DNA from 3 places in the Shewanella sp. SM74 genome. Region 2 is predicted to be linked to each of the others. Evidence: predicted binding sites of a transcription regulator. Region 2 holds the regulator's gene; each other region holds the start of a gene.
What was found. Region 2 encodes LexA, which represses DNA repair genes until DNA is damaged. Its sites were predicted from a motif close to TACTGTATNNNNATACAGTA; they were not measured.

Region 1: a site for LexA is predicted at 2,289-2,308, ahead of recN (DNA repair protein RecN). Genes of this name have one in related genera too.
Region 3: a site for LexA is predicted at 8,326-8,345, ahead of recA (recombinase RecA). Genes of this name have one in related genera too.

The regions. Positions count from the first base shown of each region.
Region 1 covers NZ_JAKKRZ010000006.1:64,308-74,439, reverse strand. The annotation lists gene L5M49_RS08170 (DUF3319 domain-containing protein) at 1-21, shown strand, start outside; gene lldR (LysR family transcriptional regulator LldR) at 58-957, opposite strand; gene L5M49_RS08160 (AEC family transporter) at 1,248-2,210, shown strand; gene recN (DNA repair protein RecN) at 2,339-3,997, shown strand; gene L5M49_RS08150 (phosphatidylglycerophosphatase A) at 4,150-4,644, opposite strand; gene thiL (thiamine-phosphate kinase) at 4,660-5,616, opposite strand; gene nusB (transcription antitermination factor NusB) at 5,695-6,099, opposite strand; gene ribE (6,7-dimethyl-8-ribityllumazine synthase) at 6,111-6,590, opposite strand; gene ribBA (bifunctional 3,4-dihydroxy-2-butanone-4-phosphate synthase/GTP cyclohydrolase II) at 6,721-7,824, opposite strand; gene L5M49_RS08125 (riboflavin synthase) at 7,920-8,576, opposite strand; gene ribD (bifunctional diaminohydroxyphosphoribosylaminopyrimidine deaminase/5-amino-6-(5-phosphoribosylamino)uracil reductase RibD) at 8,627-9,805, opposite strand; gene nrdR (transcriptional regulator NrdR) at 9,925-10,132, opposite strand, start outside.
Region 2 covers NZ_JAKKRZ010000014.1:93,829-103,960, reverse strand. The annotation lists gene plsB (glycerol-3-phosphate 1-O-acyltransferase PlsB) at 1-2,123, opposite strand, end outside; gene lexA (transcriptional repressor LexA) at 2,284-2,904, shown strand; gene L5M49_RS15265 (cell division inhibitor SulA) at 2,901-3,413, shown strand; gene coxB (cytochrome c oxidase subunit II) at 3,817-5,352, shown strand; gene ctaD (cytochrome c oxidase subunit I) at 5,362-6,954, shown strand; gene L5M49_RS15250 (cytochrome c oxidase assembly protein) at 6,956-7,537, shown strand; gene L5M49_RS15245 (cytochrome c oxidase subunit 3) at 7,534-8,409, shown strand; gene L5M49_RS15240 (DUF2909 family protein) at 8,414-8,632, opposite strand; gene L5M49_RS15235 (SURF1 family protein) at 8,631-9,395, shown strand; gene L5M49_RS15230 (hypothetical protein) at 9,486-10,031, shown strand; gene L5M49_RS15225 (COX15/CtaA family protein) at 10,031-10,132, shown strand, end outside.
Region 3 covers NZ_JAKKRZ010000006.1:103,292-113,423, reverse strand. The annotation lists gene L5M49_RS08365 (valine--tRNA ligase) at 1-297, shown strand, start outside; tRNA gene L5M49_RS08360 (tRNA-Arg) at 888-964, opposite strand; tRNA gene L5M49_RS08355 (tRNA-Ser) at 1,068-1,159, opposite strand; tRNA gene L5M49_RS08350 (tRNA-Arg) at 1,205-1,281, opposite strand; tRNA gene L5M49_RS08345 (tRNA-Arg) at 1,331-1,407, opposite strand; tRNA gene L5M49_RS08340 (tRNA-Arg) at 1,457-1,533, opposite strand; tRNA gene L5M49_RS08335 (tRNA-Arg) at 1,620-1,696, opposite strand; tRNA gene L5M49_RS08330 (tRNA-Arg) at 1,741-1,817, opposite strand; tRNA gene L5M49_RS08325 (tRNA-Ser) at 1,840-1,931, opposite strand; gene csrA (carbon storage regulator CsrA) at 2,137-2,334, opposite strand; gene L5M49_RS08315 (aspartate kinase) at 2,453-3,709, opposite strand; gene alaS (alanine--tRNA ligase) at 3,719-6,343, opposite strand; gene L5M49_RS08305 (regulatory protein RecX) at 6,663-7,133, opposite strand; gene recA (recombinase RecA) at 7,151-8,218, opposite strand; gene mutS (DNA mismatch repair protein MutS) at 8,621-10,132, shown strand, end outside.

The sequences.
Region 1 (10,132 bases), on a different contig from region 2:
GTAAAACCTAAAAGACGCTAAAAATCAGTTCCCTTATTAAAGAATAACTCGGTTAAATCAACGCATAGAGAATAACTCTGGCGCCTTTGACTGCATAAACTCAATAAAGACTCTTACCTTTAGCGGCTGCTGGCTGCGCTGATGATATAAAATCGAAATTCGCCTCTGTTCGCCAATCCATTCAGGCAGTAATACTTTGAGTTTTCCCTCTTTAATCTGCTGTTTTACAAATAGTTCAGGACCATACAAGATCCCGCCATGGCCTAAGGTCGCCTGAATCGCTCCGTGTAAATCCGTGAGGGTGAGCTTAGTCGGGCCATTAAAATAAAAAGACTCGCCGCTTGGATGCTTTAAATGCCAATTAAACAGCGGCCAGACTTTTATCAGTTGATGGGCTTCAAGATCATCGGGATGCTCAAGTTTAGGTGCCTGAGCCAAATATTCTGGTGTGGCAAACAGGCAATAGTCGAGCTCGCCTAAGGTACTCGACACCCAAGAAGAATCAGGCTGAGCACCGCCAACAATCGCCACATCTATGCCTTTGTCGATCAAATCGACTAACTCATTGCTCTGGGAAATGTGCAAACGGATATCTGGATACAAACGGCCAAACTCATTCAATGCCTGAATAAACACAATGGAAATAATCGAAATCGGCGCGGCGATGCGTAAGGTTCCCTCGGGTTTATCACTGCCTAAACCACTTAGTTCATCAAATTGAGCAACCACACTCTGGTAGCGTTGAAAGAGCGCCAGCCCTTCCTCTGTCAATCGTAACTTGCGGGTGCTGCGCATAAAGAGCTGTTTATCGAGCTTCTCTTCCAACTTCGCTAACTTGCGGCTCACAGTGGCGATGGGCATATCGAGCTCCTTCGCCGCCTGCGAAAAACTGCCCGCATTGACTAAATGCACAAAAAGATAGACAAGTTGTAGTTCAGCGCCTAAATCATCACTCATTGCATATCCTAATTTCACATATTGGGTATTGACGTTAAAACGCTAAATTCACTAAGTGATTGTGTTTTAAACATTGAATTATTCACTTATACGACCATAGCGCAATAGCCTTAGATTGAAATGGTATGTTATTTTGTGGCGAGTTTTACTGCGCTGGCGCTAAATCTGGCTCTAAAGTGACATAAAAAGAAGCAAGTGCTGTAACTCTGTCCACCAAGAATCATAGCGACAGTAAAATGACGACGGTGGGCGAGTTTATTCAAATTTAATCGTAAGGATGAGTGAGGGAAATGACCATTTTAACCCCTCTGTTTGCCGTCTTCGGGATCATGTTGCTCGGTACACTAGTGCAAAAACTAAAACTCTTGCCCGTCGATACGGATCAAGTGCTAAACCAATATGTCTACTATATTGCGTTCCCTGCAATCATGCTTATCGCCCTCGCCCAGCAGCCGATTGACGAGATTTTGCAATGGGGATTTATTGCGGGCTACAGCACAGCTATGGTAATCACTTATCTTGTCTGCCTTGGGCTATCGCTGATCGCTAACCCTAAACAGCATGCGGTTGCCGCTATTCGAGCCCTCAATGCCACCTTTGGTAATACGGCATTTATTGGTATTCCACTGCTCATCATCCTCTTTCCGCAGCAACAAAGTGCCTTAGTCGCCGCCGCGATTGCCAGCTTATTATCCGTGCTGATGTTTGCCGTCGCCTTAGTCTCGATGGAACTGGCCACTAACACCCAAAGACAACACCACGCCTTAGTCATAATGGCGATGGCGGTCGGTAAAAACCCTATCGTTATTGGTAGCTTAATTGGCGTCGGCATTTCGGCGCTAGAGATAAAACTGCCGTCAGGGCTGGCGCTAATGATCCAGCAAATAGGCAATACCTCAAGCCCCTGCGCCCTATTTGCTATCGGCATGGTACTCGCCAAAGCGATGCGCTACCAGAAAGATAGCAGCGTATTTAGCCCCAAGAATTTTATCGAACTGAGCCTTATCAACCTCTTCAAGCTGGCTATCCAACCTGCACTCGTCTACTTTATGCTTAACCGTTTTGGAGTAAGTGGTGACTACCTGATCATGGGCGTGATCTTGAGCGCACTGCCCACCGCGGCTAGCGTGTACTTACTTGCCCAGCGTTATAACACTCAGGCTTCAACCAGTGCTCAAGGCATTCTATTTGGCACCTTAGTCACTTTCTTCAGTTTACCTATCTTAGAAAGCTTAGTAAGAACCTATGCATAATCAGTTAATTAAAAATATTTACTACCGATAATGCCGATTATTTACCCAAGCCACTTTACTGTATATAAAATCAGTATATACTGTTTATCAATACAGTGGTTTGGTATGTTTTTCGACAGGAATTCACTATGCTTTGCCAACTCAGCATTAATAACTTCGCTATCGTCCGTTTTTTAGAACTGGATTTTCGCCCCGGTATGACCAGCATCACAGGTGAAACTGGTGCGGGTAAATCGATTGCCATCGATGCGCTAGGCCTATGCCTAGGCAATCGCGCCGATGCCAGCAGTGTTCGTCCCGGAGCCAATAAAACCGAGGTCAGCGCCCGCTTTTCCTTGGATGATATTCCATTGGCGAAACGTTGGTTAGAAGATAACGATCTTGAACTCGATGATGAATGCATACTACGTCGGACCATTGGTAGCGATGGCCGTTCACGCGCCTACATCAATGGGAATCCAGTGCCGCTGACGCAACTCAAATTACTGGGTCAGTTGCTCATCGGTATTCACGGCCAACATGCGCACCATGCGATGTTAAAAAGTGAACATCAACTCACCCTGCTCGACAGTTATGCCAACCACAGATTACTTATCGATACGGTTGCCGCCAGCTTTCAACGCTGCAAGCAAATTGAGGCTGACCTAAAACAACTCGAAACCTCACAGCATGAACGTATTGCCCGTAAGCAATTAGTGCAATATCAAGTAGAAGAACTCGATGAGTTTGATCTTAAAGTTGATGAGTTCGATGAAATTGAGCAAGAGCACAAACGCTTAGCCAATGGCACTGAGTTGATTGACACCTGTCAAGCGAGCTTAGATATACTCACTGAAGGCGAAGAGAACAACATAGAGTCGTTGCTCAATCGAGTCGTTTCCCTCGCCGAAGATCTGCAAAGCTACGATCCTGCATTAAGCAATATCAACACAATGCTCAATGATGCCTTAATCCAAGTGCAAGAAAGTGCCGGCGAATTACAGCACTATTTGAGTAAGCTTGAACTCGATCCAACCCACTTTGCCTATTTAGAAGAACGGCTATCAAAAGCCATGCAACTGGCGCGTAAGCATCATGTTAGCCCGAATAAACTGGCCGAACATCATTTAGCATTAAAGGCTGAGCTAAGCACCTTAGACAGTGATGAAAGTAAACTTGAAGAAATTCAGCTTCAAGTCGAGGCAAGTAGAGCCGCTTATCTTAGCAATGCGCAAAAGCTCAGCCAAAGCCGTGCCCGCTATGCTAAAGAACTCGACAAACTGGTGACTCAGTCAATCCACGAACTGAATATGCCTAAGGGTAAATTTACGATCGAAGTCAATTTCCACCCCGAGCAAATGTCAGCCAATGGCAGTGACAATATCGAATTTATGGTAACCACTAACCCTGGCCAACCTTTGCAACCGATTTCGAAAGTCGCGTCTGGCGGTGAGCTCTCACGGATAGGGCTAGGGATCCAAGTGATTACCGCGAAGAAAGTTGCCACACCGACATTAATTTTCGATGAGGTGGATGTCGGGATTTCCGGCCCCACCGCAGCAGTGGTGGGCCGCATGTTACGCAGCTTAGGGGAATCGACCCAAGTACTGTGCGTGACTCACTTGCCGCAAGTTGCGGGCAATGGTCATCAACACATGTTTGTCGATAAATTTAATAAGGCAGGCAGTACTGAGACCACAATGAAATCGCTCGATCGTGAGCAGCGTATCCAAGAGCTTGCAAGACTGTTAGGTGGCGATACTATCACCAGCAATACCCTCGCGAACGCAAGGGAACTGCTGCAATAGTAGTATGAATCAGATAACGAATGAGATCGCTAACCGCTTGAATCTACACACTCTATATCACAAGCTAAGGGGCTATATCAAAGCTAAGAATTAGTTGTTGGTCATGCTAACTAACATGTCAGGTTAACTATCATGTTAGGTTAGCGATAATGTTAGCTAACACACCAGACTAGCCCTTGCAGACAAATAAACGAAAACACGCCCGCTAAGACATCGTCAATCATAATGCCAAAGCCACCATGAACTTTGGCATCGAGCCATCGAATAGGCCAAGGCTTGATGATGTCGAAAAAGCGAAATAGACCAAAGCCGACTAACAACCAACCCCAACCTGCTGGTGCCGCTATCATAGTGATCAGTAGCCCAACCACTTCATCCCACACAATCGCACCGTGATCGTGAACACCCATATCTTGAGCGGCTTTACCGCAGATATAAAATCCCGCAAATGCGCTCAATAAGGTTAAGCCGATATACCAAGTGAGCGGTAATGGCGCCATCAATAAATAGAGGGGAACTGCGGCCAAAGTACCGAAGGTGCCAGGCGCTTTAGCGGCGAGCCCGCTACCGAAACCGAGTGCCAAAAAGTGGACAGGATTTTTTAATGACAGGCGCGTTAGCACCTGATCCTTTGACAACCATTTCATTAACATGCTCTTCGCTTAAAAGTGCTCGAAACCGTGATACGGCGGCGTAAACGGCTCACCATTAAGTTGCAACTTGAGCTTACTACCTGCACAAATTTGTCCAACGCGAACAAACTTTGCTCCTGCATGGCTCAACGCTGTCTCAAGCGCACCTTTTTGCGCTTCAGGAACGGTGAACAGCAGTTCATAATCTTCGCCCCCCGTAAGCGCATAACCTAAGGCATGCTCCTCGCTGACGGTATCTTGCATCGCGCGTGAAAGCGGGATGCAATTAACATCCACCACAGCACCAACTGCCGAAGCCTTAAGCACATGACCGATATCCGAGATAAACCCGTCGGAAAGATCGATTGCACTGGAGGCAAGCGAACGCAAAGCTTGACCCGCTAAGACTCTTGGTGTTGGACGATAATGGCGATTAATCAGGAATTCTTTATGCTCGGCTCTGGCCTGTTGCGCGCCGCGAATGATATCCAGACCTAAGGCCGAATCTCCGAGCGTGCCCGTGACATAAATCCAATCACCCGCTTTAGCACCATGACGCGTGAGTGCCTTACCCTGTGGGACTTGGCCGTGCACTGTGATGTTAATAGCCCGTGGACCACGAGTCGTATCGCCGCCAATTAAGGCGATGCCATAGTAATCGGCCGCTTCAAATAAACCTTCACTAAAACCACTTAGCCAAGTCTCATCGACTTCGGGTAGTGTTAAGGCAAGCGTCATCCACGCGGGTTCAGCGCCCATGGCAGCCAGATCAGATAAATTTACCGCTAAAGCTTTGTAACCTAAGGCAGCGGGAGGCATATCGGGGAAGAAATGGACATTTTCAACTAAGGTATCACAGGAGATAGCGATCGACTTGTTTTCTGCAGGTTGCACTAAAGCGCAATCGTCACCGATGCCAAGCTTCACATCACGGCGAGTGGGGCCGCGGTTGCTAAAATAACATTCAATTAATTGGAATTCTTTCACTGTACAGTTTGGCACGACTTACATCGGCCACCTTTGTTAGCAATGAAAAACGGTATCCTAAGATACCGTTTGTCTTTATTACTTGCGTGCAACCAGTTTGTCGAGCAGTCCGTTCACAAACTTATGACTCTCGTCCGCACCGAAAGCTTTTGCCAACTCAATCGCTTCGTTAATCGCGACCTTGTATGGCACATCTTTACGGAAAGTCAGCTCATAGGTCGCTAAACGAACTATGGCTTTCTCTACTGGAGACACTTCATCAATCGGGCGTTCCAGATGCGGGATGATCAGCTCATCCAATTGGGTTTTCTTCGTTGCAACGCCTGAAAATAGCTCACGAAAATAAGCTACATCAACACCATCGAGACTTTGTTCAGTTAAAAACTCATGCTCGACATCGGCAATATTATTCCCGCTTAGTTGCCATGAATAGATGGCTTGAACGGCTAAACGGCGGGCCTTGCGGCGCTCAGAAGGCTTCATTATTTTTCCTACTATAACAACTGTTGTTCAAGTTCTTGCAGAACATTGACCATTTCAAGCAGGCTTAGAGCAGCTTCGCCGCCTTTGTTACCCGCTTTGGTACCTGAACGTTCAATCGCTTGTTCAATGGTATCAGTGGTCAAAACACCGAAAGCAACAGGCAGATCAAATTCTAAAGCAACTTGAGCTAGACCTTTATTACATTCGCCTGCAACAAAATCAAAATGAGGAGTACCACCACGGATCACCGCACCTAATGCGATAATACCGTCGAATTTACCACTGGCAGCTACGCGACGCGCAGCTAGCGGCAACTCAACCGCACCTGGTACACGGACAACAGTGATATTGTCGTCGCTGACTTGGCCAAAACGTTTCAGCGTGTCAAGTGCACCTTCAAGCAAGCTCTCAACTAAAAAGCTGTTGAAACGCGAAATTACAATCGCAACTTTGGCATTTTTCGCTTCGATATTACCTTGAACTACGTTCATTATCTTACCTAATTTAGCTAAAGCACCCAGCTCGGGGCGAAAAGTGGCGACATGATATCACAGCCAATTGCCCAGAGCCCTATGCAAATTATCAGAAATTGTTAATTTTACTTCAGTGTAACTTTAGGTTTTAGTCCGCCACATACTCAGTCACTTCAAGGCCAAAGCCTGAAAGTGAATGGTAGCGTTTAGGCGAGCTGAGCAGACGCATCTTAGTCACGCCAAGGCTAGCGAGAATTTGCGAGCCAACACCCACTCGGCGCGATGTCCCCTGCCATTTTGCAGAAGCAGGCGCTTGGCCTTGATCTTCGGCTTCAAAGGCTTTCACCTTAGAGAGGATTTCACAGGGGTGTTCTTGATTCCCGAGTAAAACCAATACACCACCTTCTGCAGAAATACGCTCCATCGCCTTTTCGAGTGGCCAGCTGCGTTGCTGATCGCGCTCTGAGTGGAGTAAATCGTTGAAGGTATTTTGCAAATGCACGCGCACCAAACAATCTTCTTTCACCTCACCTTTGACTAAGGCAAAGTGCAGTTGATTGTCGATAGTGTCTCTGAAGGTCACCATGTCGAACTCGCCGAAACGGGTCGGTAGTTTGCATTTAGCTTCACGCACAACCGTGGTTTCTTTGGTGTTGCGATACTCAATTAATGCCGCGATAGTACCGATTTTGATACCGTGCAACTCGGAGAAAATCTCTAAATCTGGGCGGCGTGCCATAGTGCCGTCTTCGTTCAAAATCTCAACGATAACGCCCGATGGCTCAAGTCCCGCAAGACGGGCTAAATCACAACCGGCTTCAGTGTGGCCTGCGCGGGTTAATACGCCGCCGTCCTGCGCCATTAACGGGAAGATGTGCCCAGGTTGCACTAAATCAGACGCTTTAGCCTCTTTAGCCACGGCCGCTTTGACTGTTACCGCGCGATCGTGGGCCGAAATACCGGTAGTCACGCCTTCGGCTGCCTCAATAGAAACCGTAAAGTTAGTCGAGAACTGGGCGTTGTTATTCGTCACCATTAAGGGCAGATTTAACTGCTGGCAACGGGCTTTGGTCATGGTCTGGCAAATGAGTCCACGGCCATATTTCGCCATAAAGTTAATCGCTTCTGGCGTTACCATTTCGGCCGCCATGATCAAATCACCTTCGTTTTCTCTGTCTTCGTCATCCATCAAAATAACCATTTTGCCTTGACGAATATCTTCGATGATCTCTTCTATACTGTGCAGCGCCATTGTAGGACCTTATGATTTTGCTGTTGTTATGAAATTCTATACCTAAATAACCTAAGCTGCCGATAAGCTTAAGTTAAATAATCTGCTCCTGTGCACTAACGCACAAAGCCGGCACGGGCTAACATTTCCATGGTGACGCCGCCGCTCTTGCTGTCTTTGCCATCATAATTCATCAAGCGTTCAAGATAACGGGCGATTAAATCCACTTCGATATTCACCTTATCGCCCGCTTGCAGGTCGATTAACGTGGTTTCCCCTGCTGTATGCGGCACTATGGTCAGGCGGAATCGACTGCCGTCCACTTCGTTAACCGTCAAACTCACGCCATCAATGGTGATGGAACCTTTATGGGCAATGTAGCGCCCAAGCTCTGCGGGTGCGGCTAACCAAAACTCGATGGCTTGACCACGCACTAGGCGTTGCTCAACCATAGCAATACCGTCTACATGGCCGCTGACCATGTGCCCGCCTAAGCGTGTGGTTGGGGTGACGGCTTTTTCAAGATTCACCTTAGTGCCCACTTTGTAGTTAGCAAAACCGGTGAGACTCACTGTTTCGGCAGAGACATCAGCCACATAACCGTCGGCTAATTGCTGCACAACCGTTAAGCACACACCGTTGGTGGCAATACTGTCGCCTAAACGCACATCGTTTAAATCCAGTTTGCCGCTCGCCACGGTAAGACGAATATCATCGCCTTTACGCTCCAGTTTGCGCAGGGTGCCAACGGCTTCAATAATCCCAGTAAACATGGTTAACTCACTTAATTAAATAAAGAAGTAATAAGGCATAAGACTCAAGGTTAAACGGTTATCTTGCTCCAATTCGATTTAGATAAAGAGGTATCAAGCATAACGCTCAAAGTTAAACGGGTATCTGGCCCTAATTTGCGCTCATCGACCAAAGTTAATGCAGGAATGTGCGCCATGGTTTGATAATCGGGCAATTGCAGCAGATTACGCCCATGCCCACCGAGGATTTTCATCGCTTGATATAGCACTAACTCATCGGCAAGCCCCTCTGCTAAAAAAGCGCCCGCTAAGGTTGCACCCGCTTCCACCAGCACGTGATTACAACTTTGGCCTAAATAGCTTAATAGTTCAGGCAATGAGACGCGACCTGCAATTGCAGGTAACACGAGGCAACTCACATGGGAGGGCAATTGTGCTTGAAACTCTACGGGATAAGCCACGGTCGAGACCAAGAGTATCGGCGATACGATAGCCAAGCAGGCGGCCGATAACGGCAAACGGGCGCGGCTGTCGAGTATGACTCTTAATGGCTGTAGTAATTGCGCCTCGGTTACACTGTCTTTTAAGCTGCCAAGTTCCTGATAACGCACATTGAGTGAGGGATCGTCCGCCAGTATGGTTTCAATTCCCGTGACCAGTGCACAAGAACGTAAACGTAATCGCTGCACGTCGCGACGAGATTCTGGACCGGTTATCCATTTAGACACACCGTTAGACAGCGCGGTTTTACCATCGAGACTCGCAGCCAATTTTACTGTAACTCTGGGTAAACCCGATTCCATCCGCTTCATAAAGCCTAAATTCAAGGCATAGGCTTCATCGCGATGTAATCCCACATCCACTTCAATACCAGCGTCACGCAGCATTTGAATGCCACGACCACCTACTTGCGGATTAGGATCTTCCACCGCGACCACCACACGTTTAACGCCAATATTGATCAGCGCCAAGGCGCAGGGCGGCGTGCGGCCATAATGGCTGCAGGGCTCTAAAGTGACATAGGCCGTTGCGCCGCGGGCGCGTTCGCCAGCCATACGTAGCGCATGCACTTCGGCGTGGGGTTCACCCGCTTTTTGATGATAACCTTCACCGATGATTTGATTATCTTTAACGATAACGCAGCCCACACTGGGATTGGGCCTCGTGGTGTAAAAGCCTTTGCGCGCCAATTGAATCGCGCGGCTCATCATTTGGGTATCGAGTACGGACCAACTTATGTTCAAGCTCATGTTCAACCCTGTTGTTAAAGGTTTCGGCTTTCACCAGTCTTACAAACCTGTCTTTTAAATTTGTGCTTTCACGCCAATCGCTCGTACACGTCTGCCTTGTCGGCGACAAAACTCAATGACTACTTTTGCAGTTTGGCGATGGCTTCGCCAAATTCAGACACGTCTTCGAAGGCACGGTACACAGAAGCAAAACGTATGTAGGCGACTTTATCTAGGCTCATCAATTGCTCCATCATTAAGTTACCCACCATTTCTGACGGCACTTCCCGCTCGCCAGTGGCGCGCAGGGTAGATTTAATTTTGCTGAGTGCTTGCTCGATTTCATCC
Region 2 (10,132 bases):
TGCAGAGTCTCGCTCACTGAACTGGCTAACAACAATAATTGGCTTGAGTGCTCAGGCACGACAGCTAAAGTATCTGTCTCAACCACTAAACCTAGCCCAATCAGGAAATCCAGTACTTGCTCAACATAGGCTGGTAAGTCTTTAATTCCCATGAAGAGTTCGGCTTTCAGCAGTGGATAAAAATCGGCAACGATTGAAACCACTTGCTGGCGCAGGATCTGTTCATTATGGGTTAAACAACTCGCAATTAATGAAGGAACAATAAATAAGTGAATGATATTGTTACGATAGTAAGTCATAGACACAGCCTGACTCGCTTCGATAGACACTATTTCCCCTAAAGGGTCGGCACTAACAACAAACTTGTTCAGCTCTAAACCTTGCTGCACTAAATGCTTACCATCACCTTCGGCAACAGATGTATAAGAAGTGTAAGGCACTTTTTTGAGTAGGGTCAGATACAAATCAAGCTGACGCTCCAGCAGACTACGTTCTAAGGCGTTTTGATCTGTCGCCAGTAAAACTAAGCTGGTCAAAGTCACCGAACTCGCCGCTGCGGCATCATTGATACGCGTCATCACCCGATTAGCCAGCACGTTTACCGCTGGCGTTAACCAACTTGGTTTCTGCTCGGGATCATCGGCCAACTCAGCACGCCAGTTTGGCGCACGCTCATTTAAGAAATTTTGCAGGGTAATAGGCTCGCCAAAATTCACATAACCTTGGCCGAAATTACCTAATTTACGAATGGCACCGAACACCTGCCACACAGATTCTTTTTTCTTTTTCTTACCGCTTAACTCTTTATGGTAAGTCGCTACTTCCATCACATGGTCATAGCCTAAATACACTGGCACAAGTGTGACAGGACGTTCAATACCGCGCAGTACGCTGTTCATCGTCATGGCGATCATGCCAGTTTTCGGCGCCAACAGACGGCCAGTACGTGAACGGCCACCTTCGGAGAAGTATTCCACCGAATAACCTTTAGCAAACAGCTGATCTAAATACTCACGAAATACTGCGGTGTACAGCTTGTTACCATTAAAACTACGGCGGATGAAGAAGGCACCACCGCGACGGAACATAGGTCCCGCGGGCCAGAAATTGAGGTTGATGCCAGCAGCAATGTGCGGCGGAACCATGCCTTGATAATACAAAATATACGATAACAGCAGGTAATCCATGTGGCTGCGATGGCAAGGCACATAAACGATCTCGTGACCATCATGGTGCAGCTGGCGAACTTGCTCGGCGCCTTTAATGTTGATCCCGCTGTAAAGCTTGTTCCACAACCAAGTTAAAAAACGCTCGGCAATACGCACTAAACTATCTGAGTAATCTGCTGCGATTTCATCGAGGTACTCAATAGCCGTCTCGCGCGCTTGGGTCTCAGAAATCTTTTTACTGGCGGCTTCTTCTTGAATCGCTTTGCGCAGCGACTCAGATTTGAGCAACGAATGAAACAGTGCTTGGCGGTTTGGCAGCACAGGCCCTGTCATTACCTTACGTTGACGACGGAAATGCACGCGCGCAACCCGTGCTAACTTATGGGCAATCCCCATGTCGGTGCCATGTTCGTCAGCCATGTAACGCAGGGATACGGCATTCGAAAACTGCACGAAGTTATGTCGACCTAAGAACAGAATCATCAAGCACTTGCGCAACCAAGTCGGGTTTTCCCGCTCAAATACGGCCGCCTTCATAGTGTCGTCTTCTTTCCCTGGCGTTCGACCCCAATACAAGCTCACAGGCACAAGTTGAATATCCAATTCAGGACGTTCCTTATGCACGGCTAACAAACGCATAAAGCATTCGAGGAAAGGCTCATTACCAGCACGCTCGCCAAACAGTGGCTTACGTCCTTGAAGACAGACAACCCGAGGCGCAGTCACACCATTAGCCACTAGAGGCTCATAAGGGCTTGGTAAACCTAACTTAGCCGTTATTTCGCTCAAAGCAGCTATGTCACTAAGGGATTCTGTTTTCATCACATAAACAAGGGGTCTGGAAGCATCCAGATTCAGATCGGCAAAGGGATCCTGAGGCACCACAATAGTGTGCACTAAGTGTTTTTGGATCCAACGTAATGATTTCAACCAAAGAGAGTCGTGTTTAGGCATTATTCTTATGCAATTAAGTGCGTTTACTAGCCCGATAGAATACCAGACTATGGGCAATATTCGCTAATTCTCTCCAACATAGCTAAAAAGTGGTTAATACTTGCGCTGCAAATAATACTGTATATACTAACAGTAACTGTATAGAAAAACAGGAAACACCATGAGACCTTTGACGCCACGCCAAGCTGAAATATTAGAGCTAATTAAACGAAATATTGCCGATACTGGCATGCCACCCACTCGGGCAGAAATCGCAACCCGTTTAGGTTTTAAGAGCGCCAATGCGGCTGAAGAACATCTTAAAGCGTTGGCAAAAAAGGGCTGCATTGAGATCATGCCAGGCACATCTCGAGGCATTCGTCTGCCTGCGGAAATCGAAGATTTGACTGAAACAGGTTTACCGCTCATCGGCCAAGTGGCCGCAGGTGAACCTATCCTCGCCCAAGAACATGTTGAACAGTACTACCAAGTCGACCCAAGCATGTTCCATCCCGCCGCCGATTTTTTACTGCGAGTAAAGGGTGACAGCATGAAGAATATCGGCATTCTCGAAGGTGATTTGCTGGCAGTTCATAAAGTAGAACAAGCTAGAAATGGTCAAGTGGTTGTCGCTAGAGTCGATGACGATGTCACTGTTAAACGTTTCGAAAAAAAAGGTAATGTGGTCTATCTACATGCCGAAAATGAAGATTACTCCCCGATTAAAGTGGATTTAGGCTTCCAAAGTTTAACAATTGAAGGACTCGCCGTCGGTGTGATCCGTAATGGAGATTGGCTATGAATAAACTACTTGGCAATGCCCCCCGCCATCCGGGCTTGTGGCTCGATGAAGTCCGTGATGCCGACTATGACTGGCACCATGCGCCTATCGCCTGTATGCCAACTAAGACTCAAGGTCGCCAAGAATTAATTCATCTGAGTGCACAACTCGCTCAGTTAAGCCAACAGGGCCGTTGGTTAGTGCTCATCAACCCACCAAGTATTGGCTACAAGCAAATGCTTGCCAGCGCAGGTGTGCGTATGGATAGAGTCTTACTGGTTCATGCTAAAGATGAAGTCGAAACCCTGTGGGCGATGGAAAAAGCCCTGACAAGTGGTACGTCCAGTGCAGTCATTACTTGGACTCAATCATTAGATGCGCGGGATAATCGACGCCTACAAATCGTGGCTAAAAGTGCCCGAGCTATGGGCATAGTGCTTGAAGACGTAAACAGTCACTTACATGCCGACGTACGCATTGAGCAAGGCAATCTCTTCGGTCAGCAATCTTTTTTTAGCGCTGTACACTAAATATTCATTTAATTTTTTACCTTGAAAGCCGCCTCACCTATGAATGTGAGGCTTTTTTTTGGCAATTTTTCAGATAATTAGATAAATAAGTGATCTTGATCAATATTTAAACAGCAAGTATGGTTGGTTAAGTCGGTGATGATATATCACCTTCCGTGGTCAATGAATCGAGTATTTATCGAACTCGAAGCGCCACTAAAAATAGAGAACAGATTTATTTCAGCAGTATGTGCCAGCGTGGCTAATTACCAGCAGTAACAATACTTGATTAAAAGTAACAGCCGCCAACGCACGTTGAAGTCAAAAAAGCTTTTTTGGGAACTGAAGAGTTTGCATAGAGTTGAGACTTACTGTGTTGCTCTTCTTTGTAGTTGCTATTCGCAATTGGCAGAGGAGAAGTCTTGTGAAGCAATTGTTGTATTGTTTACTCGTGGTGCTTTTCGCACCACCGTTGACCGCCGCAGACATGCGGTTCAACATGACCCCTGGCGTGACCGAGATCAGTGGCAAGGTTTATCACTTGCACATGACCATCTTGTATATCTGCTGCGCAATAGGCCTAGTGGTCTTTGGCGTCATGATTTACGCCATGATCAACCACAGAAAATCCAAAGGCGCTGTCGCGTCCCACTTTCACGAAAGCACTAAAGTTGAAATCGCTTGGACGATTCTGCCATTTATCATTTTGATCTTAATGGCGATTCCAGCGACAAAAACTTTAATCGCAATGGAAGATCCCAGCAACGCCGATCTCACCGTAAAAGTCACGGGTTCCCAATGGAAATGGCATTACAGCTATTTCGATCAAGATATTGATTTTTATAGCATACTGACAACACCCAGAGCACAAATCGAAGGCACCGAAACCAAGGGTGAAAACTATCTATTGGAAGTCGATAAACCGCTCGTTCTACCGATAAACCGCAAAATCCGCTTTCTGATGACTTCAGAGGATGTCATCCATTCTTGGTGGGTGCCCGCCTTTGCAATTAAGAAAGATGCCAATCCAGGATTTATCAATGAGGCCTGGACTCGCATCGACAAACCCGGCATTTACCGTGGTCAATGCGCCGAGCTCTGCGGTAAAGACCATGGTTTTATGCCTATCGTAGTACAAGCGTTACCCGAAGCCGAGTTTGAGGCTTGGGTCACAGAGCAGAAACAAGCCGCAGGTGCTGCGGCTGAAGCCGCTCAAGCCGCTTTATCACAAACCCTAAGTAAAGAAGAGTTGATGACTCAAGGTGAACAAGTTTACCTCGGGCACTGCGCAGCCTGCCACCAGCCCAATGGCGAAGGGTTGCAAGGCGTATTTCCGCACCTTAAAGGTAGCCCGATTGCAACGGGACCACTCAGCGGTCACCTTGAAATTGTGCTCAACGGTAAAACGGGTACTGCCATGCAAGCGTTTAGTAAGCAATTGACCGCACAAGAAATCGCGGCAGTGACTACCTACGAGCGTAATGCTTGGGGCAATAATACTGGCGATGCAGTGCAAGCCAAAGACGTCAACGAGTACATGAACGGCAATTCTGCACAAACATCCGCCGCGGTACCAAGCAGTATAACCCCGACACCCGCGTCTGCAACAGACGTCTCAGCTGCAGTCGATCCCGCAAGCCTCCCCACACTCAGCCATGACGCCCTCATGGCCGAAGGTGAAACTGTCTACGCGACCTTCTGTGCTGCCTGCCATCAAGTGACAGGTGCAGGAATACCACCCGCCTTCCCCGCGCTAGTGGGTAGCGCTATCGCCATTGGACCAGTCGCCAATCACATCGATATTGTGATGCACGGTAAAACAGGCACGGCTATGCAGGCATTTGGCAAACAGCTTAGCCCACAACAACTTGCAGCAGTCATTACCTATGAACGCAATGCTTGGGGCAACAATACCGGCGATACAGTGCAACCTGCTGATATCGCAAGTCATGGACAGTAGGGGATAATGATGAGCACAACGACTCAAGATCAAACCGCAGCCCATGATGACCATCATCATGGTGCGCCAAAGGGCATCATGCGCTGGCTGCTAACCACCAACCATAAAGACATAGGTACTTTGTATTTATGGTTCAGCTTCATTATGTTCTTAACCGGTGGCGCTATGGCCATGGTGATCCGCGCTGAACTCTTTCAACCTGGATTACAATTGGTCGAGCCCAACTTTTTCAACCAAATGACAACTGTTCATGGGCTGATCATGGTATTCGGTGCGGTAATGCCAGCCTTTACAGGGCTCGCTAACTGGCTGATCCCTATGATGATAGGGGCGCCCGATATGGCGCTGCCACGGATGAATAACTGGAGTTTTTGGATACTCCCCTTCGCCTTCACTATCCTTCTCAGTTCGCTATTTATGGAAGGTGGCGGACCTAACTTTGGTTGGACCTTCTACGCACCACTATCAACAACTTATAGTCCAGATAGCACGGCGCTCTTTGTATTTTCTATTCACATCATGGGGATAAGTTCGATCATGGGCGCAATCAACGTGATTGTGACCATAGTGAATTTACGCGCGCCAGGCATGACATGGATGAAGTTACCATTGTTTGTGTGGACTTGGCTTATCACGGCATTCCTACTGATCGCGGTTATGCCCGTACTCGCTGGCGCAGTGACTATGGTGCTGACAGATAAGTTTTTCGGCACGAGTTTCTTCGATGCGGCTGGCGGCGGCGATCCTGTGATGTTCCAGCATATTTTCTGGTTCTTCGGCCACCCTGAAGTCTACATCATGATCTTGCCGTCCTTTGGCATCATCTCTGCCATAGTCCCAGCCTTCAGTCGTAAACCCTTATTTGGCTATGCATCCATGGTTTATGCTACGGCTAGTATTGCAATTCTGTCGTTCCTCGTGTGGGCGCACCATATGTTCACCACAGGTATGCCTGTGTTTGCCGAGCTGTTCTTCATGTATTGCACTATGTTGATTGCAGTGCCAACTGGAGTGAAAGTGTTTAACTGGGTTGCCACTATGTGGCGCGGCTCACTCAGTTTCGAAACGCCCATGCTGTTTGCTGTAGCCTTTATCATACTCTTCACTATTGGCGGTTTTTCGGGATTAATGCTCGCCATTACACCCGCCGACTTCCAGTACCACGATACTTATTTTGTTGTGGCACATTTCCATTATGTGCTCGTGACTGGTGCGATTTTCTCCATCATGGCAGCGGCCTATTACTGGCTACCTAAGTGGACGGGACACATGTACAACGAACGACTGGGACAATGGCATTTCTGGTGCTCGGTGATTTCAGTCAATGTGCTATTTTTCCCGATGCATTTCCTTGGGCTGGCAGGAATGCCAAGGCGTATCCCTGACTACTCGATTCAATTTGCCGATGTTAATCAAATCGTCTCGATTGGTGGGTTCGCCTTCGGCTTATCGCAATTGATTTTCTTAGTATTAGTAATTAAGTGCATCCGTGGCGGCGAAAAAGCCCCCGCTAAACCTTGGGAAGGTTCCGAGGGTTTAGAGTGGACATTGCCAAGCCCTGCACCTTACCACTCCTTCACGACACCACCTGAGGTGAAATGAAATGGCAACCCAACACCAGCAAGATAAACCTAAGTCAAATCGTAAACTTATCAGCATGTTAGTTATCGGCTGTATTGGAATGTTTGGCTTTGGATTCGCGCTGGTGCCGCTCTACGATGTGTTGTGCGAGCAACTCGGTATCAATGGAAAACCCTCCAATACCGCGAGTAGTTATCAAGCAATCACAGTAGATACAAGCCGAATAGTGACTGTAGAATTTATTTCTCAGGTACAAACAGGCATGCCATGGACATTTGCGCCACAAACCAAACGGCTCGAAGTTCACCCTGGCGAGCTAATCCATACGGCATTTTTGGCGCGCAATATGTCCGCTAAAGCAACTATTGGCCAAGCGATACCTTCAGTTTCGCCCGGCCAAGGTGCCGCTTATTTTAATAAAACAGAATGCTTTTGCTTTAATCAACAACCCTTAGCGGCGGACACTAGCGCTGAGCTGCCGCTCATTTTCTATGTGGATCCTCAGTTACCTGAGTCTATCCATACTCTGACCCTCTCTTACACTCTCTACGACATTACCGACAAGCAGTTAGCGTCTGCCATAGAGCAAGGAGCTGCAAAATGACAACGAAACATCAGTCTTACTACGTTCCATCCCAAAGTGTCTGGCCTATTGTAGGTGCCATTGGCTTGTTCTTAATCGCCTCTGGTGCAGGCCTTTTCGTGCAACAGTTAAAATCAGGTGCATCCGGTGGCGGTTATGTGCTGCTGGTTGGAATAGCTGTGATCCTATTCATGCTGGTAGGTTGGTTTAGAACCGTGATCCAAGAGTCGATGGCAGGGCTCTATTCTAGCCAAATGGATCGATCGTTTCGCCAAGGTATGAGCTGGTTTATTTTTTCGGAAGTCATGTTTTTCGGCGCTTTTTTCGGGGCACTATTTTATGCCCGCATGTTCGCAGTGCCTTGGCTCGGTGGCGCATCGAATAATGCCATGACCCACGAAGTACTCTGGCCTCAGTTTGAAGCTATTTGGCCGCTCATTACTACGCCAGATGGCACTAAAACCCAAGCTATGCCATGGACTGGACTGCCATTAATCAACACTATCGTACTGCTAACCTCCTCAGTTACCTTACATTTCGCCCATGTCAGCCTAGAAAAAGGTAAACGTTCTGCCATTACTCTCTGGCTTGGTATCACCATACTCTTGGGTATGGGTTTCCTTGCCTTACAGGCAGAAGAATATATGCATGCCTACCGGGAAATGGGACTCACCCTGACCTCTGGGATTTATGGCAACACCTTCTTCCTGTTAACTGGCTTTCACGGCATGCATGTCACACTGGGGACGCTCTTTTTATTCGTGTTGTTTTTCAGAGTGTTGAAGGGGCACTTTAGCGCAGATAAACATTTTGCGTTCCAAGCGGGGAGTTGGTATTGGCACTTTGTGGATGTGGTCTGGCTGTGTTTGTTTATTTTCGTTTACGTTCTCTAGTGCTTTAGTAAGGCGTGGGATTGGGGCTAATCAGCCCAGTCCCTAAGGCCACCAGCAATAACAGGATAACGAGCACGGAGAAAATCACTCGCCGACCAAGATAACGGCTCATAGGCACTTTTTCATCACCTTTCACCATAATAAACAAGGCGCGACCTAGATTAAAAATGATGAATAGCAACAGCAGAACTAAGACCAACTTAAAAATGAACAGGCTATTCATACAATATCCTCATGTTCTGCTGAATAAATTAACGGTTTTTCTACTGATATTGACTGTGGCTGTATTAACTATATTGGTCAAGTTGGGTTTATGGCAGTTAGCCCGTGGTGAAGATAAAACGACGCTTTTAGCCCAGATGGAAGCAAGGCAAGCTTTGCTGCCATTAAGTTTTGAGCAGCTCCAACTCAAGGTCGGCAAAGAAGGTGTGACTGGTTATCGACTGCAAGTACGCGCCACTCCCGCAAGCTCACAAATCTGGCTGCTGGATAATCAAATCTATCAAGGTCAAGTGGGATATTTAGCCTTTCAACCTCTGCAAGTAGAAGTTGAAAAACCTTGGTTGCTGGTCGAGTTAGGCTTTGTTGCCGCAGGCTCCCATCGGGATGAGTTACCCCACATCACTCCCCTAAGCGGGGCATTAAATATCGAAGGCAGGCTTTATCAAAAGCAAATCAATCCCTTGAGCCAAGCTTTAATGGCAGAAACAGGGGCAAGTATTCGCTTTCAAAATTTAAATATGCCCGAAATGGCTAAGGTATTAGGGCACCCAGTGTTACCTGTCGTGTTGCAACCAGAGCAATTACCTTCCCTCACATTGCCCCATCCTTGGCAACCTTTCCCACTGTCAGCACAAAAACATTGGGGCTATGCGTTGCAGTGGTTTTCGATGGCAGCCGTATTTGCAGGACTAATGCTGTGGCAAGGGATTAAATATGTAAAACGCCATAGCGCCCAAACAGTCGCAAACTCAAGGAGCAAATAGGGAAATTCGTACCATACTTAGCAAGACACTAATAAAACTAAATAAATATAAAACAATAAATTAGGGATAATTTGAATGAGAGGAGCAAGCATGAACTCCCAGAGCAAATCTAAACACAAAGCATTAGGGCTATTACTGCTGGCGTTTATTGCCCCCGTAGTGATTGCTAAGCTAGTGCTGAGCCTGAATTTATACCATGGCGGTGCCACCAATCATGGCGAGCTGATCAGTCCCGAAACCAGTTATGCCAGCCTTGGGGTTGAAAATTCTAATCCCAAAGAATGGCAACTACTGTATTTATTGCCCGCCAAATGCAACGATACTTGCCGCGAACGCCTGTATATTTTGCGCCAAAGCCACACAGCGTTAGGGCCAGATCAGGCGCGAGTAGAACCGCTCATCCTCACCCATCCCGACAGCGATCTTAACGCCTTAAGCGCCTTTCACTTCAACACTCGCCCCGCCAATGCAGACTTAAGCAAATGGTTAGATGAACAGCAGCTAATCATAGTCGATCCCTTAGGCAGCTTAGTCCTGCGCTACCCTCAAGTGCAGGGCAAAGAAGCGCATTTAGCTCAAGGCAAGGCGCTGATTGCGGATCTGCGTAAGTTGTTAAAACTGTCGAGGGTAGATTGATGCAGTTAACTTGGATCCTACGCTTAACATTAGTCTTTACCCTATTGGTGATTTTAATGGGCGCTTATACCCGCCTATCGGATGCAGGACTCGGCTGCCCC
Region 3 (10,132 bases), on a different contig from region 2:
TTAGCCGATGGCGAAACTGCGCCTATGTCGACCACAGGTTTGATTGGCGAAATGGAGCTACTGATCCCTATGGCAGGCTTAATTGATGTCGCCGCCGAAATGGCCCGTATCGACAAACAGCTTGAAAAGCTCGGCCAAGAGATCGCTCGCATCGAAGGCAAATTATCGAACCAAGGTTTTGTGGCAAAAGCTCCAGCCGAGGTTATCGACAAAGAGCGCGCCAAGATGGCCGATCTCAAGCGAGATATGGACAAACTCAATGAACAAAAATCTGAGTTCGCTAAGTTAGAAGCTTAAGCTTCTCATTTACTCTGATTCACTTGTTATGATTGGTTCTAACTGAATGAAGGGCAGCCACTTGGCTGCCCTTCTTGTATCTATATCACTGCAATCTATGATCAATTATGAGCCTTAATCTACGCTCTTGGGCCAGATGCCGCATTGAACCCGAGTCAATTCTAAACACTGCCATTTAACCTACGGCACAGTATTGAAACCACCTCACCATTCATCCTCATCATTCCCCGTGATCTATCGCTCATGAGCTCACACGTAGCCCATCGCTGCCTACATGAGTAAACTGCACACATGTAGGCTAAAGAACAGCTAATACCTCTAGAGACAGCGCTGAGAGACTGATATGGGTATCCAATGTCGTCTTAGACTCTCAACACAGGCAAAAGCAGATTCTTCAGTGAGTTGAACCTAAGAAAGAGAAGTGTTTAAAGCGAAATGGCTAAAGATAGCGACACCGAAGATACTAAGGTAAGGCAAAAGATGATGATGCAAAGTTAAGGTTAAACCTAAGCGGGTAAAAATATAATGAGTTAAACCATACAGATTAAAAAATAAAAAATCCCTGCAATTGCTTGCAGGGCTTATCTATATGGTGCGCGTGGAAGGAGTCGAACCTCCGACCGCCTGGTTCGTAGCCAGGTACTCTATCCAGCTGAGCTACACGCGCAAACTCGTTTTTGTACTTCTAATAGATCCAATCATGATTGAGTCTAGGATAAGCACTTTTATCTCGCAAATTTATTCTATTCCCCTCGACTAAGAGAATAGAATGGCGGAGAAGGAGGGATTCGAACCCTCGATGGGAGTTAAAGCCCATACTCCCTTAGCAGGGGAGCGCCTTCGGCCACTCGGCCACCTCTCCGCGTTTAACGCTTTAAATCAACAAGACGTATCTCGTTAACTATATTGGTGCGCGTGGAAGGAGTCGAACCTCCGACCGCCTGGTTCGTAGCCAGGTACTCTATCCAGCTGAGCTACACGCGCATGTTAAACGGTAAAACACTAATACGACCTAAATCATATTAATTTAAATTGGTGCGCGTGGAAGGAGTCGAACCTCCGACCGCCTGGTTCGTAGCCAGGTACTCTATCCAGCTGAGCTACACGCGCATGTTAAACGGTAAAACATTAATACGATTTAAATCATATTAATCTAAATTGGTGCGCGTGGAAGGAGTCGAACCTCCGACCGCCTGGTTCGTAGCCAGGTACTCTATCCAGCTGAGCTACACGCGCATTTTAACTCTTTGCTATAAGCAATTATCTACAAAATTTCTTATGAAATTCAAAACTGATGAGTTAAAGATTAACTAATGCAGAGATGGTGCGCGTGGAAGGAGTCGAACCTCCGACCGCCTGGTTCGTAGCCAGGTACTCTATCCAGCTGAGCTACACGCGCGACTTGTATCTAAATTTACTTTTACATCAAACACTAATAAAAAATGGTGCGCGTGGAAGGAGTCGAACCTCCGACCGCCTGGTTCGTAGCCAGGTACTCTATCCAGCTGAGCTACACGCGCACTGTTTTCTATCTTTAAGAAATGGCGGAGAAGGAGGGATTCGAACCCTCGATGGGAGTTAAAGCCCATACTCCCTTAGCAGGGGAGCGCCTTCGGCCACTCGGCCACCTCTCCGTTTTCTTGGCGCACATATTACTGTTTGACGAAAATAAGTCAAACCCTTTTTCCGAAACAGATTCCATTTGAACTGTTTTTAATCACATTGCTGTTATATCAAGCCAATGTATTGATTTACGCCAATCTTTCGGTCTAAAAAATAAAAAAGCCAGTTAAAAAACTGACTCTTCTGTTGCCGTAGTACGCTTGCCAAAACAAGGTACTAAAAGTTACCACCTTCCGATGGTGTACCTGATTTTTCAGATTGAATGCGTTGGTAGATTTCTTCGCGATGAACAGAAACCTCTTTTGGTGCATTCACACCAATACGCACTTGATTGCCTTTTACCCCTAGCACTGTAACTGTGACTTCATCACCAATCATCAGTGTTTCGCCAACACGACGAGTCAAAATCAGCATTCGATAGCTCCTTTATTTCTTAATTCAGCTTACACACGGCACTCATCCGGTAGATGGGCTTATTATAAGGTCAGCTTAGTACAAATTAATAGTATTCAATACTCAAACGGTTATTTAATTACACCTTATTTAGCTCGAAAGCGTGATGTAACGCCCGAACCGCCTTGTGTAAGTCCCTTTCATCGATAACGGTTGATAATTTACTCTCTGACGTCGTGAGTAACTTAGCATGAATAGTTTCATTACCCAAGACTTCTAACATCTTAGTCAATAATCCCATTTTTGCCTGTAAACCTTTGCCAACTAAAGATACTTTTGCACGTTGACGTTCGATAATCAATGGCCCGAGTGCGAGGCTTTCACTTAAGCCTTCGAGCTCATTAAGTAGAGTATCGACCTTAGCCTCAGCGAGCATAAAACTGACGCGACCCGAAGGATCATCCTCATGGATCCTCAATGGAGAAATAAATTCCACATCGATTTCCAATCGAGTTAAGCAGCCTAACAACGCTTGATAGCGTTCACTGGTGGTAAACAGCCCTTCAATCGTCAGCGTTGCCAGTGCCTTATTAATCGCGATACCTTGCACTAACGAGGCAATCGTTAATTCCGACTCGTCGCCAAACTGGATTAACGTCCCCTGCCCAGCTTCAAAGCTCGACAATACTCGCAGCGGTACGCGAAAACGCTCGGCGTATTCAACAGAATCGGGATGCAATACTTTAGCGCCAAGCTTTGCCATTTCGAGCATCACATCAAACCCAATCACATCGAGGCGACGTGCACTGCTATCAATATTCGGATCTGTGGTAAATACCCCTGCCACATCGGTAAAAATCTGGCATTCATCGGCTTCTAACGCTGCCGCTAAGGCTACTGCTGTGGTATCTGAACCACCGCGTCCTAAGGTGGTCACTTCGCCTTGAGGATCGATGCCCTGAAACCCTGCAACGATCGGCACAACACCATCGGCAAGCAAAGACTGCAAATATTCAGTATCAACTCGCTCAATGCTAGCGCGGCCAAATTGACTATTTGTATGAATTTGCACTTGATCGCCCGTAAGGGATTTCGCTTTTATGCCGCGACGTTGTAGCGCCATAGACATCAAAGCAATACTCACTTGCTCACCCGTCGAGACTAGCATGTCTAACTCGCGCGCCGAGGCGCGCGGATTAATTTGTGCTGCAAGTGCAAACAGGCGATTCGTCTCACCCGCCATCGCGGATAAAACTAAGACTTGCTGCTCACCATTGTGAGCTGACTTTGTAATCTGCTCAGCGACCGCTTCGATACGTTCAATAGAACCCACCGAAGTGCCGCCGAACTTTTTCACAAAAAGCTTGCTACCACTAAGCTTTCGTTTTTGGGGCACAGCAACCTCTTAAGCTAGACGCTCAGTAATCCAAGGTAATACTTGAGCCAATGCCGCATCCAGATTTTCTGGTTGGCTACCGCCCGCTTGAGCCATATCAGGACGACCACCGCCTTTACCGCCTACTTGTGAAGCGACCATAGCGACTAGCTCACCCGCTTTGACTTTACCGATCAGATCGTTACTCACACCCGCGATCAGGTTAACTTTCCCTTCCTGCGCTGTACCAAGAACGATAATGGCCGATTTCAATTTCTGTTTTAATTCATCTTGCAAGCCACGTAGTGAACTTGCCTCAACGCCGTCTAATTTTTTGATCAGTACGTTAACGCCATTAACTACAACGGCATCGCCCACTAAGTCTGCACTCGCTGCGGCCGCTAGCTTATCTTTCAACTGCGCCATTTCTTTTTCGAGTTGCTTCATCTTATCGAGCTGCGCTTTTAACTTAGCCACCACTGAGTTGGCATCGCCTTTCAATAAGGCAGCGGCTTCTTCCAGTTCAGCTTGTTGCTGCGCCACATAAGCCATAGCTGCAGCACCAGTAACGGCTTCTATACGGCGCACACCTGCAGCAATACCCGCTTCAGAGGTGATCTTAAATAAGCCGATATCGCCAGTGCGACCCACATGAGTACCGCCACATAATTCGATAGAGAAATCGCCCATAGTCACAACACGCACTTGTGAATCATATTTCTCACCAAAGAGTGCCATAGCGCCTTTTTCTTTAGCTTCATCTATGCCCATTTCAGCGGTTTTCAGCTCATGGTTACGACGAATTTGAGTGTTAACTAATTCTTCAACTTCTTTTAATTCAGCAGCTTTTACGCCTTCGAAATGAGAGAAGTCAAAACGTAAACGCTCTGGATCAACCAAAGAACCTTTTTGCGAGACATGAGTACCGAGCACTTGACGCAGTGCGGCATGCAGTAAATGCGTAACAGAATGGTTTAACTGAGTACGGTGACGCAGTTTTTTGTCCACTTTCGCTTCAATAACTTGGCCAACGCTCAAGCTACCTGTAGCCAAAACACCTTGATGGCCCGTTGCTTGACCATACTTTTGCGTATCGTTTACCGTAAACTCAATACCGTTCGCAACCAATTGGCCTTTATCGCCTACTTGACCGCCAGATTCCGCGTAGAAAGGGGTTACATCGAGCACGACAACGGCTTCATCACCCGCTTTGATCGCCGTCACTGACTCACCATTTTGATAAATCGCGGTGACCTTAGCTTGACCCGCTAATTCGGTGTAACCACTGAATGCAGTTTCAGCATCAATTTTCAGCGCAGCGTTATAATCTGCACCAAAGTTACCGGCAGCTTGTGCGCGGCTACGTTGTTCAGCCATGGCGACTTCGAAACCAGCTTCATCGACAATGATGTTGCGCTCACGGCAGACATCAGCGGTCAAATCCATTGGGAAGCCATAGGTGTCATACAGCTTAAATACGGTTTCACCGTCTAAAGTGTCACCTTTCAACTCGTTTAAGGCAGTATCTAAAATGCCTAAACCACGTTCAAGCGTACGGGCAAATTGCTCTTCTTCCGCTTTCAGTGCTTTTTCAACAATCGCTTGAGTCTCAGCTAACCCTTTTGCTGCATCGCCCATCACCGCAATCAAAGACGGAACCAGCTTATAGAAGAAAGCTTCGGTCGCACCTAACTTGTTACCATGGCGAACTGCGCGGCGAATAATACGGCGCAGCACATAACCGCGGCCTTCGTTCGACGGCATAACGCCATCGGCAATTAAAAATGCACATGAACGGATATGATCGGCAATGACTCGCAGCGACTTTTCAGATAAGTCACTAACACCAATGACCTCTGCGGCTTTAGCAATCAAAGTACGAAAAATATCGATTTCGTAGTTAGAATGTACGCCCTGCATAATCGCAGCAATACGCTCAATCCCCATGCCTGTATCAACCGAGGGCTTAGGCAAAGGTAACATTTCACCCGATGCTTGACGGTTGTACTGCATGAAAACGATGTTCCAGATTTCGATGAAACGATCACCATCTTCTTCAGGACTGCCAGGACGTCCGCCCCAAATATGATCACCATGATCATAAAAAATCTCAGTACATGGACCACAAGGACCGGTATCACCCATTTGCCAGAAGTTATCTGACGCAAAGGCAGCACCTTTATTGTCACCGATACGTATGATGTTCTCGGCAGCGACACCAATTTTTTTATTCCAGATTTCAAAGGCTTCATCATCTGTCTGATAAATAGTGACGCACAGACGTTCCTTCGGCAGCTTTAACGTTTCAGTTAAAAAAGTCCAGCCCAAACGAATCGCTTCTTCTTTAAAATAATCTCCAAAACTGAAGTTACCTAGCATTTCGAAAAAGGTGTGATGACGTGCTGTGTAGCCAACGTTATCCAAATCGTTATGTTTACCACCAGCGCGTACACAACGTTGAGCAGTGGTCGCACGCGTATAATTGCGCTTGTCCATGCCAAGAAACACGTCCTTGAACTGGTTCATGCCTGCATTGGTAAATAAAAGAGTGGGATCGTTGCCTGGCACTAATGAACTACTGTCCACAACTTGATGACCATTGCTGCGGAAAAATTCGAGGAAAGCGCTTCTGAGCTCTGCTGTAGTTTGATACATGAAATCATCCTGAATTGGGTAAGCATTACCAGCTACGCCTTAGGCTAGCCGTATTTCTATTTGCCCAGCATTATAAGCAGACTAAGGAAGGACGACCAGTCTTGATTGGTGATATACACATCAGGAATTTAATATTTTAGCGTGAATCGCCCACACCAGAGTCACTAGAAGCAAAACGACAGGATAAAGCACAAATAAAGACGGCGTAAGTTTATCGCGGCACGGACAATATTTAAGCAAGTGAGTCTAATGTGAAGTACGAAATGGACAAGACTCATTGATGATATTTAGATGAGCTTTTACAGTCTTAGCTCCAAATTTAATAATCTTCATCGAGATCATTGGGATCTGAATCTAGTGCGTAAGTGATTTGATCGTAGCTAAAGCCTTGACCCATTAAAAAACGCACTCGTTTGGCCTTTTCCTTTGCGATGAGATCCCGAGCTTTAGAGCCCTTCACTTCTGTTACGCGAGGTACACCGTATTTTTTGGTGGCTTTATCTTTTGCTAGTTCAAACCAATCACAATCACAATTAACCAAAGCGGCTTCAATGCAGTCTTTAGATAAGCCTTTCTGTGCGATTGCTTGGCGGATGCGTATTGCACCGTGGCCTCGACTGATGTGGCTTCGCACCAACAGTTCGGCATAACGAGCATCATTAATAAAACCGGAGGATTCGCAAGCATCGAGTACAGGTTCGATATCGTTAAGTTCGAAACCTTTTTCGAGCAATTTATCGCGGATTTGTAAACGGGAATAATCGCGGCGCGCTAACAGCGCGACCGCAATTTGATGGGCTGACTGACTCAGAATACTTCGCCTGTCTCTAAATCAATATTGTCCTCAATGCTATCATCAGCTTTGGCAGCCAAGGCACTCGGATTACTCAAAAGCAACTCACGTAGCGTCTTGTCAATTTCAGCAGCAATAGCTGGGTTTTCAGTCAGATATTTGCCAGCATTAGCACGACCTTGGCCGATTTTGTCACCTTTATAGCTGTACCAAGCGCCCGCTTTTTCAATCAACTTATGGGCTACGCCTAAGTCTACTAACTCACCAGTACGGTTAATACCTTGGCCATAAAGGATTTGGAACTCAGCTTGCTTAAACGGCGCTGCAACCTTATTTTTCACCACTTTAACGCGAGTTTCGTTACCGACCACTTCATCGCCGTCTTTAATGGCACCAGTGCGGCGAATGTCTAGACGAACAGAAGCATAAAACTTCAGCGCGTTACCACCGGTTGTAGTTTCTGGGTTACCGAACATCACACCAATTTTCATCCGAATTTGGTTGATGAAGATAAGTAAGGTGTTAGATTGCTTTAAGTTACCCGCAAGTTTACGCATGGCTTGGCTCATCATACGCGCCGCTAGACCCATGTGAGAATCACCAATTTCGCCTTCGATTTCAGCTTTAGGCGTTAATGCCGCCACTGAGTCAACTACGATAACGTCAACAGCGCCTGAACGAGTTAAAGCATCACAAATCTCAAGCGCTTGTTCGCCGGTATCCGGTTGCGAACACAGCAGGTTATCAATATCTACGCCCAATTTTTTAGCATAAATAGGGTCTAATGCATGCTCTGCATCGATAAAGGCACAGGTTTTGCCTTCACGTTGCGCGGCGGCAATCACTTCTAAAGTCAGTGTTGTTTTACCTGATGATTCAGGACCATAGATCTCAACGATACGACCCATTGGCAAACCGCCAGCACCTAAAGCAACGTCCAGAGACAGAGAACCGGTAGAAATGGTCTCAACATCCATAGAGCGATCTTCGCCCAGCTTCATGATGGAGCCTTTACCAAATTGTTTCTCAATTTGGATCAATACCGCAGCAAGTGCTTTCTCTTTATTTGGATCGACCTTCATTCCTGTTCCCTCATCAAGACAAGCATTAAGCTGTCAAAAGTGATATTCAATTTACAAACGGGTAATTCAAAAAGCCGCGCTTTTTGTCTTAATTCTGCTGACTAGTATACTGTACAATCATACAGTATCAATACCTGTGACTGAATTATTTTTAGCTGATAGGATTTTTAATATGGCCAAGGTTTTAGCGAATATCAAATCAGATAATAGCTCCCTTTGATCAATATCCATCGTTAAGGGCTCAATTTTCGCTAAATTATTGCTAAGATTGGCGCAACAAATTTTGCGTGGTCTTTTTAGCTGAAAATTGTACAGCAGTCTTCCGCTTCCATAGCGCTTAATCACCCTTAACCACACAAACTGTATCGCCTTTAGGCAGTCACAACGGACGATAACGATTTAATGAATGTAATTGATACCGATGATTTAGAAAAACATACTCCTATGATGCGTCAGTACTTGACGATGAAAGCAGAACATCACGATATGTTGCTGTTTTATCGCATGGGTGACTTCTACGAGTTGTTTTATGACGATGCTAAACGCGCTTCTGAGCTGTTAGGCATTTCACTCACTGCGCGCGGTAAAAGTGGTGGCGATCCTATTCCGATGGCGGGGCTTCCTTACCATGCTGTGGAAGGCTATCTTGCAAAATTAGTTCAAATTGGTCAATCAGTTGCGATTTGCGAACAGATTGGCGATCCCGCGACATCTAAAGGGCCAGTAGAACGTAAAGTGGTGCGAATTGTCACGCCAGGCACTTTAACCGACGAAGCGTTGCTACAAGAACGCCAAGACAATCTGTTAGCCGCGGTTTATCAAGGTAAAGTTGGTTTTGGTTATGCCACATTAGATGTTTCATCCGGACGTTTTGTGATTGCAGAGCTCGACACGCGAGAGTCATTAGAAGCGGAATTGCAACGCACTAATCCCGTTGAAATTCTCTACAGTGAAGACTTTGGCGAACTAGGTCTACTTAACGGTTTTAAAGGTAAACGTCGTCGCCCTGAATGGGAATTTGATTACGATACGAGTATCAAGTTACTGCTAGCTCAGTTTGGCACTAAAGACTTACATGGTTTTGGCATCGCAGATGCACGTTTATCACTGCAGGCTGCGGGTTGCTTGATGCAATATGTCAAAGACACACAGCGCACGGCACTGCCCCATATTAATGCCATTATCCGCTTCAATCAAACCGATAGCATAGTACTCGATGCGGCAACTCGCCGAAATTTAGAATTAACTCAAAACCTTGCCGGTGGCCGCGATAATACCTTAGCGGCAGTATTGGATAATACGGCAACGCCTATGGGCAGCCGTATGTTACAACGCTGGATCCATCAGCCTCTGCGAGATCCTAAGCAAATCAAGGCGCGCCAACAGGCGGTGACTGAACTCCTCGATACCGCTGCCCACGAAGATTTGCATGAGCAGTTAAAGGCACTTGGCGATATCGAACGTATCATGGCAAGACTCGCGCTGCGTACCGCTCGCCCAAGAGACTTTGCCCGTTTACGTCAAGCTCTGGGCTTATTGCCTGAATTACAACAGAGTTTAAGCACACTGAGCGCGCCGCACACGACTCAATTACGGCAACACTTAGGTGAGTTCCCCGCTGAGCAAGCCCTGCTTGAGCGCGCGATAGTCGATAATCCACCTATGCTTATCCGCGATGGCGGAGTGATCCGTGAAGGCTACAACAGCGAACTGGATGAATGGCGCGGCCTGAGCGAAGGAGCGAGTGATTACTTAGTACAACTTGAAGCCAGAGAAAAAGAACGTACTGGCATCAATACACTTAAAGTCGGCTATAACCGCGTACACGGCTATTACATCGAAGTGAGCCGTCTGCAATCCTCACAAGTACCGCTCAATTATCAACGACGCCAAACACTTAAGAATATGGAGCGT